Regions from separate parts of the Streptomyces sp. NPDC060232 genome, predicted to be linked through region 2. Evidence: riboswitches for the same ligand, from Rfam matches in the RefSeq annotation. Region 2 holds a riboswitch; the other holds the start of a gene.

Region 1 (4,410 bases), on a different contig from region 2:
TCAGCGACATCGTGATGGCCATGCTGCGGGAACTGTCCCCGCTGGTGGAGCCGCTCAGCCTGGACGAGGCCTTCGTGGACCTGGAGGCGGGCGGCGTCGCCTTCGACTCGGACTCCGCGCGGGCCACGGGCGAGAGGCTGCGGGCCGGTATCAGGGCCGCCACGGGGCTCAGCGGGTCCGTGGGGCTGGCCGGGTCGAAGATGCTGGCCAAGGTGGCCTCCGAGGAGGCCAAGCCGGCCGGGCTGCTGCTCATCGAGCCCGGGACCGAGCGGGAGCTGCTCGCGCCGATGTCCGTACGGACCCTGCCCGGGGTGGGGCCGGCCACGGGGGAACACCTGCGCCGCGCCGGGATCACCACCGTGGGGGAGCTGGCGGAGGCCGGGGAGGACGAGCTGGTCCGGATGGTCGGTCGCGCGCACGGCGCGGGGCTGTACCGGATGGCGCTGGGGCTGGACGACCGGCCGGTGGTCGCGGAGCGGGACGCGAAGTCGGTGTCGGTCGAGGACACCTTCGACGTGGACCTCCACGACCGGGTGCGGATCCGCGGCGAGGTGCAGCGGCTCGCCGACCGGTGCGTGCAGAGGCTGAGGGGCTCCGGGCACTCGGGCCGCACGATCGTGCTCAAGGTGCGGCGCTACGACTTCTCCACGCTGACGCGGTCCGAGACGCTGCGCGGGCCCACGGACGATCCGGCGGTGGTGCGGGAGGCCGCCGCACGGCTGCTGGAGGCCGTGGACACCACGGGCGGGGTGCGACTGCTGGGGGTGGGGGTGACGGGGCTCGCGGACTACACGCAGGAGGACCTCTTCGCGCAGTCGTCCGCAACGCAGGCGCCGGACGAGGACCGCGGCGCGGGTGGTACACCCGGGGCAGGCGGTACGGATGGCGCGGGCGGTACGGGCGGTACGGGCGGTACGGGCGGTGGGGCCGGGGCAGCGGAGCCGGAGGCCGCCGGCGGGGGCACGGGGCCTCTGGAGGGGCCGGAGCAGCCCGGTGAGCCGCGGGAGGCTCCGGAGCGCCGCTGGACGGCCGGGAGCGACGTACAGCACGTCCTGTACGGGCCGGGGTGGGTGCAGGGCAGCGGGGTCGGGCGGGTCACCGTGCGGTTCGAGCAGCCCGGCTCGGAGCCCGGCCGGGTGCGGACCTTCCGGGTGGACGACCCCGACCTGGCGCCGTCCGACCCGCTGCCGCTGGTGGGGGACCCGTCGTAGGAGGGGAGGGCGCGGCTGGACCGGGGCTCAGCCCTCGTCGCCCGCCAGGCGGCCGAAGTCGCGGTGGAAGTCGGACGGAAGGGTCGTGTCCAGGCCGTAGTGGTGGTAGAGCTGGAGTTCCTGCTCGGGAGAGAGGTGGCGGCCGACGCCGAAATCCGGTGCGTCCTTGATGAGGGAGCGTTCGAAGGGCACCCGCAGGGTCTCGCCGACCATCTCGCTCGGCTCCAGCGGGACGAAGGCGTCCCGGCCGAACAGGCCGGTGCGCACGGCCGCCCATTCCGGGACACCCGTGGCATCGTCGAGGTAGACCTCGTCGATGGTGCCGATCTTGGCACCGTTGCGGTCGAACGCCTTGCGGCCGATCAGGCTGCGCGGATCGATGTCGGTCTGCACGGTCCCTCCAAATGGTCGCAACTGCTCCGTAATGACTACAGAAGTGCATTTCCCCACAAGAGGCCACTCGGGGAGTCCCTTGAACCCCGCTGGTAGTCTGGATGACGGCTGTCGACCCTGTGCGGGAGAGTCCTCCGAAATGAGCAAGACGGAGGCGCCGAAGGAGCAAATCCTCCCCGGAATCTCTCAGGCATACGTACCGCACGGACGAGGCCACTCTGGAAAGCAGGGGCGGTACCGGGCGCGCAGTGCCGGTCCTTCCCCTCACCGACGGTGAAAGCCGGATGCCCGCGGGAGACCCCCGTCACGTCCGGTGAAACTCTCAGGTTGAGATGACAGAGGGGGAGGCCGTCCGGGTGCCCGCGCCGTGGTGCCCCTCGCAGGTCATATGACCAGGAGGCCTCCGTACATGACCGCCAACCGCATTCCGCTCTCCCAGCTGGAGCGAGGCATCCCCTTCGAACAGCGCCACATCGGCCCGGATGCCGAGGCGCAGGCGAAGATGCTCGCCCACGTGGGCTACGGCTCCCTGGACGAACTGACCGCTGCCGCGGTCCCGGATGTGATCAAGACCGCCGACGCGCTCGACCTGCCCGAGGCGCGGACCGAGGCCGAGGTGCTCGCCGAGCTGCGCTCGCTCGCCGACCGCAACCAGGTCCTCACCTCCATGATCGGTCTCGGCTACTACGGGACCTTCACCCCGCCGGTGATCCTCCGCAACGTCATGGAGAACCCGGCCTGGTACACGGCGTACACGCCCTACCAGCCGGAGATCTCGCAGGGCCGCCTCGAAGCCCTCCTGAACTTCCAGACGGTCGTCGCCGACCTCACCGGCCTGCCGACCTCGGGCGCCTCGCTGCTCGACGAGGGCACCGCGGCCGCCGAGGCCATGACCCTGGCCCGCCGTGTGGGCAAGGTCAAGGGCAACGTCTTCCTCGTCGACGCCGACGCCCTGCCGCAGACCGTGGCCGTCATCGAGACCCGCGCCGAGCCGATCGGCATCGAGGTCGTCGTCGCGGACCTCTCCGACGGCATCCCCGCCGAGATCGCCGAGCGCGGCGTCTACGGCGTCCTGATCCAGTACCCGGGCGCCTCCGGCGCCGTCCGGGACATCAAGCCGGTCATCGACCAGGCCCACGAGCTCGGTGCCATCGCCACCGTCTCCGCCGACCTGCTCGCCCTGACCCTGCTGAAGTCCCCGGGCGCCCTCGGCGCGGACATCGCGGTGGGCACCACCCAGCGCTTCGGCGTCCCGATGGGCTTCGGCGGCCCGCACGCCGGCTACATGGCCGTCCAGGACAAGCACGCCCGCTCGCTGCCCGGCCGCCTCGTCGGCGTCTCGGTGGACGCGGACGGCAACAAGGCCTACCGCCTGGCGCTGCAGACCCGCGAGCAGCACATCCGCCGCGAGAAGGCCACCAGCAACATCTGCACCGCCCAGGTCCTGCTCGCCGTCATGGCCGGCATGTACGCCGTCTACCACGGCCCGGACGGCCTGCGCACGATCGCGGGCCGCACCCACCGCTACGCGACGCTGCTCGCGGCCGGTCTGCGGGCCGGCGGGGTGGAGACCGTGCACGGCTCCTACTTCGACACCATCACGGTCCGCGTCCCGGGCCGTGCCGCCGAGGTCGTCGCCGCCGCCCGCGAGGGCGGGGTCAACCTCCACCAGGTCGACGCCGACCTCGTCTCCATCAGCTGCGACGAGACCACGCTGCGCGCCGACATCGAGGCCGTCTGGGCCGCCTTCGGTGTCACCGCGGACATCGAGGAGCTCGACGGGACCGCGGCGGACACCCTCCCCGAGGGCCTGCTGCGCTCGGACGCGTACCTGACGCACCCGGTCTTCCACCAGCACCGCTCCGAGACCGCGATGCTGCGCTACCTGCGCAAGCTCTCGGACAAGGACTACGCGCTGGACCGCGGCATGATCCCGCTGGGCTCCTGCACCATGAAGCTCAACGCGACCACCGAGATGGAGCCGGTGACCTGGCCCGAGTTCGGCCAGCTGCACCCCTTCGCCCCGGTGGAGCAGGCCGAGGGCTACCTCACGCTCATCAACGAGCTGGAGGAACGACTCTGCGAGGTCACCGGCTACGACAAGGTCTCCATCCAGCCGAACGCCGGCTCGCAGGGTGAACTCGCCGGCCTGCTGGCCGTGCGCGCCTACCACCGTGCGAACGGCGACGAGCAGCGCACCATCTGCCTCATCCCGTCCTCCGCGCACGGCACCAACGCCGCCAGCGCCGTCATGGCCGGCATGAAGGTCGTCGTCGTCAAGACGGCCGACGACGGCGAGGTGGACGCGGACGACCTGCGCGCCAAGATCGAGCAGTACCGCGACGAGCTCGCCGTGCTGATGATCACCTACCCGTCCACGCACGGTGTGTTCGAGGAGCACGTCGCCGACATCTGCGCCCAGGTCCACGAGGCCGGCGGCCAGGTCTACGTCGACGGCGCCAACCTGAACGCCCTGGTGGGCCTCGCCAAGCCGGGCCACTTCGGCGGCGACGTCTCGCACCTGAACCTGCACAAGACCTTCTGCATCCCGCACGGCGGCGGCGGTCCGGGCGTCGGCCCGGTCGGTGTCCGGGCCCACCTGGCCCCGTACCTGCCGAACCACCCGCTGCAGCCGACCGCCGGCCCGGAGACGGGCGTCGGTCCGATCTCGGCCGCGCCGTGGGGCTCCGCCGGCATCCTGCCGATCTCCTGGTCGTACGTGCGCCTCATGGGCGGTGAGGGCCTCAAGCGCGCCACCCAGGTGGCGGTGCTCGGCGCCAACTACATCGCCAAGCGCCTGGAGCCG
Region 2 (4,410 bases):
GCCGGAGAAGTTGATCTTCATGCCGTGGGTCAGGTGACCGCCGTGGGCCAGGTTGAGGCCCATGATCGTGTCGCCCGGCTTGAGCAGGGCGAACATCGCGGCGGCGTTCGCCTGCGCACCGGAGTGCGGCTGGACGTTCGCGGCCTCGGCGCCGAACAGCGCCTTGATGCGGTCGATCGCGATCTGCTCGACCACGTCGACGTGCTCGCAGCCGCCGTAGTAGCGGCGGCCCGGGTAGCCCTCGGCGTACTTGTTGGTCAGGACCGAGCCCTGGGCCTCCATGACGGCGACCGGAGCGAAGTTCTCCGACGCGATCATTTCCAGGGTCGACTGCTGGCGCACGAGCTCGGCATCGACGGCTGCGGCGACGTCGGGGTCGAGTTCGTGGAGAGGGGTGTTCAGTACGGACATCAGGATCCCCTGGGGTCAGTTACCGGCGGTGAGCTTGGTGTACTCCTCGGCGGAGAGCACGTCCTTGGGCTCCTCCGAGATGCGCACCTTGAACAGCCAGCCGCCCTCGAACGGGGCGGTGTTGACGAGCGCCGGGTCGTCCACGACGTCCTGGTTGGCCTCGACGATCTCGCCGGAGACCGGGGAGTAGAGGTCGGAGACCGACTTGGTCGACTCCAGCTCGCCACAGGTCTCGCCCTCGGTCACGGTGTCGCCGACCGCGGGGAGCTGGGCGTAGACGACGTCACCGAGCGCGTTGGCCGCGAACTCCGTGATGCCGACCGTCGCGACGCCGTCCACGACGTCGGACAGCCACTCGTGCTCCTTGGTGTAACGCAGATTCTCGGGGGTGCTCATGGCCTGATTCTCCTGGATGCGGGGGAGTGGATACGAACTGCGGTCTTGGGGACTGAGACGGCGCCGTTCCGGTAGCCGGACGGCGGACGTCGTACGCGGAGGGTTACTTCTGCCGCTTGTAGAACGGCAGCGCCACGACCTCGTACGGCTCATGCGTACCGCGAATGTCGACGCCGACGCCGGAGGCGCCGGGCGCGGCGTGCTCCGCGTCCACGTACGCCATCGCGATCGGCTTGCCCAGCGTCGGGGACGGGGCGCCCGAGGTGACCTCGCCGATCACCTCTCCGCCGAAGGTGACGGGGAAGCCGGCGCGCGGGACGCGGCGGCCCTCGGCGATCAGGCCGACCAGCTTGCGCGGCGCCTTGGTCGCGGCCTTCTCGGCGGCGGCCTCCAGGGCCGCGCGGCCGACGAAGTCGCCCTCCTTCTCGAACTTCACGACCCGGCCCAGACCCGCGTCGAACGGGGTCAGGGCGGTGGTCAGCTCGTGCCCGTACAGCGGCATGCCCGCCTCCAGGCGCAGGGTGTCGCGGCAGGACAGGCCCGCCGGGACCAGGCCGACGCCCTCGCCGGCCTTGGTCAGCGCCTGCCACAGCGCCACGGCGTGCTCGGGGGCGACGAACAGCTCGAAGCCGTCCTCGCCGGTGTAGCCCGTACGCGCGATCAGAGCGGGCACGCCCGCGACGGTGCCCGGCAGGCCGGCGTAGTACTTGAGGCCGTCCAGGTCGGCGTCGGTGAGCGACGCCAGGATGCCGGGGGACTCCGGACCCTGCACCGCGATCAGCGCGTAGGCGTCGCGGTCGTCGCGGACCTCGGTGTCGAAGCCGGCGGCGCGCTCGGTCAGGGCGTCGAGGACGACCTGGGCGTTGGAGGCGTTGGCGACGACCATGTACTCGCTCTCGCCGAGGCGGTAGACGATCAGGTCGTCGAGGATCCCGCCGTCCTCCTGGCAGATGTGCGTGTAGCGGGCGCGGCCGACGCCGACGGTCGAGATGTTGCCGACCAGCGCGTAGTCCAGGGCCTTGACGGCCTCCGGGCCGGTCAGCGTGATCTCGCCCATGTGCGAGAGGTCGAACAGGCCGGCTTTGGTGCGCACGGCGTTGTGCTCGTCGCGCTCGCTGGCGTACCGCAGCGGCATGTCCCAGCCCGCGAAATCGGTCATGGTCGCACCGAGCGAGCGGTGCAGCGCATCGAGGGCGGTCAGGTGGGGGGCAGTGCTCATGGGTGTGGCTCCCGGGTCCCAGGGCATCGACATGACATGACGAGGACGATCCTCCCCATCTGTCATCGGAACCTGAGAGGTTCGCCGAGAGTTCCACCGATCCATCGATCACCGGAATTCGCGACTTGCACCTTGGGTGGAGCTGCCGAGCAGCTCGCTTTTCAGATCTGCCTCATCCACGCGGTACGGGGCCTGAGAGATTCAAGGGAGGTTCTTGCTCCTTCGGCGCCCGCGCACGGCCTTGCGGCGTGCCGGGACTCTCCCGCGCGGATTCAAGCGGCCGGTATGCAGTTGGTCCAGATGGCGCACATCATTGCACGCCATGTCCGAGATCGGGGGTGGGGGTCCGAAAGTTCGTACGCCCATCCGAGCAGCCGGAACGGAACCGGACATGCCGATCACCGTCTCTTTACACTCAGTGGGCAAGGGTCCGATGGCCCGATTCGGGGGAGGCGAACACTGTGCGGAGATTCGGAGTGGTGGCGACGACGGGAACCGTGGACGCGGTGCCGGCGCAGCGGCACGGCGCGCGTGATCGCGGGACGGCGGCGGACGGCGGCCTCGGCCTCGTACGCGACCTGCGCGGCCCGGCGCTGCGCGGACCGCGGCGGCTCGCCTTCGCCGAGGGCGACATCGTCGTGGTCTCCGGCCTCCCCGGCGGCGGCAAGAGCACGCTGATCAAGCGGGCCGCGCCGGAGGGCGGGGCCGTCGACTCCCAGGACACCCGCGAGCGCTGGGAGCGCCGGATGCCCGCCGCCCTGCCGTACGCGGTGTACCGCCCGCTGGTGCGCGCCGCGCACTACTGGGGGCTCTACCGGATCCTGAGCTCCGGCGCCTCCGTGGTCGTCCACGACTGCGGCACCCAGACCTGGGTGCGCGGGCTGCTCGCCGCGGCCGCGCGCCGCCGGGGCCGGGCGCTGCACCTCCTCCTCCTGGACAGCAGCCCCGAGGAGGCCCTCTCCGGCCAGCACGCGCGGGGCCGCCGGGTGTCCGCCTACGCCTTCGCCCGCCACCGCGGCGCCGTGGGCCGCCTGCTGCGCGACGCCGAGGCGGGCCGCCCGCCCGCCGGCTGCGCCTCGGCGACCCTCCTGGACCGCCGCTCGGCCGCCGCTGTGACGGGGATCGGCTTCCAGGGCTGACCGCCGGGCTGACCGCACCCGGATCCAGGGCCTGTCCTGTGCGTCGTGCCGGGCGCGCAGGGCCCGGGGCGGAGCCCCGGCAGCGGCGCCCGGCCGGGTGCGGATAGCCTCGGCACGACACACCGCGGAACCGACGGAGGCAGGGGCAGATGCAGGGCAGCGGCTGGCCGGGGAATGAGCTGGAGCAGGTGCTCGGGGCGGCGCTCGGGCAGCCGGACGCCGGCGGCCGGATCCTGGAGGTGCTCGGCCGCAGCCAGGTCTGGGTGCCCCTGCCCGCGGGCGGCGGCCCCGACGCGGCCGGCCTGGACCTGCCCACCATGGACATCGGCGGGGCGGCGTACGTCCCCGTCTACAGCTCCGAGGCCCAGTTCCTCGCCTGCGCGGGCCCCGGGATGGACTTCGCGGTGGCCCCGGCGGTCGAGTTCGCCCGGGGGCTGCCCCCGCAGCTCGGCATCGCGCTCAATCCGGAGGGCGCCGTCGGCGTCCCGCTGCCCCCGCCCGCCGTCGCGGAGCTCTGCCGGGCCGGCCGCAGCCCGCTCGACGGCCCCGCCGCCGGCGGCCGCGTGCGGCTCTTCGAGCCCGACTGGCAGGACGACCCGGTGGACTTCCTGGCCGCCGCCGGCGAGGAGTTCCGGGCCACCGGTGTGGTCGCAGCGGCGCACCGCTGCCTCGCCAGCGTCGAGGCAGGGGCCCCGGAGCTGTTCATCGGTGTCCGCCTGGTGGGATGGGAGCCGCAGATGCGCGAGGCTCCGATGGAGGCCCTCGGACGGGCCCTGACCCGTGTTCCGGCGCCGTGGCCCGTGCAGTTGATCCTCCTGGACGCGGCCCAGGACCCGGTCACGGACTGGATTCGTGAGCGCGTACGCCCCTTCTACCTCGCGTAGGGCCGCTTAAGCTGGTTACATTCCCGGCCGCACGCATGAGCGCAGGCCCGGGTGAAGCACGCGTGGAGCGACGGGCGGACGAAGAGGGGTACCGGGTGAGTGCGTCAGGCACGGCCGCGGCCGGGCAGGTCGAGCACATGATGCGCCAGGTGACCCCCGGGCGCTACGAGAGCTACGAGTCATTGCTGCACGCCCTCTCCGAGGGCCGGCTGTGGCTGCTGCTCTGGCAGGGGCAGCCGGGGTCCCCGGACGCCCAGTACGGCGGCATGGAGGTCGACGGCCTCGGCTACGCGCCCTGCGTCACCTCCCCCCAGGAGCTGGCCGCGAGCGGCTGGAACCGGGGCTACGAGGTGGTCACCGG

The links. Region 2 has a riboswitch for glycine ahead of gcvT (glycine cleavage system aminomethyltransferase GcvT). Riboswitches for the same ligand answer to the same signal wherever they lie in the genome.
Region 1: linked by a shared signal. The riboswitch ahead of gcvP (aminomethyl-transferring glycine dehydrogenase) and the one ahead of gcvT (glycine cleavage system aminomethyltransferase GcvT) in region 2 are both predicted to bind glycine.

The regions. Positions count from the first base shown of each region.
Region 1 is NZ_JBHXAG010000016.1:9,019-13,428, forward strand. Features, by position in the region: gene ACFWFZ_RS22645 (DNA polymerase IV) at 1-1,211, shown strand, start outside; gene ACFWFZ_RS22650 (PRC-barrel domain-containing protein) at 1,239-1,604, opposite strand; glycine riboswitch at 1,717-1,816, shown strand; gene gcvP (aminomethyl-transferring glycine dehydrogenase) at 2,014-4,410, shown strand, end outside.
Region 2 is NZ_JBHXAG010000002.1:266,834-271,243, forward strand. Features, by position in the region: gene glyA (serine hydroxymethyltransferase) at 1-411, opposite strand, end outside; gene gcvH (glycine cleavage system protein GcvH) at 427-807, opposite strand; gene gcvT (glycine cleavage system aminomethyltransferase GcvT) at 911-2,026, opposite strand; glycine riboswitch at 2,198-2,301, opposite strand; gene ACFWFZ_RS04990 (AAA family ATPase) at 2,506-3,165, shown strand; gene ACFWFZ_RS04995 (enhanced serine sensitivity protein SseB) at 3,315-4,049, shown strand; gene ACFWFZ_RS05000 (enhanced serine sensitivity protein SseB C-terminal domain-containing protein) at 4,145-4,410, shown strand, end outside.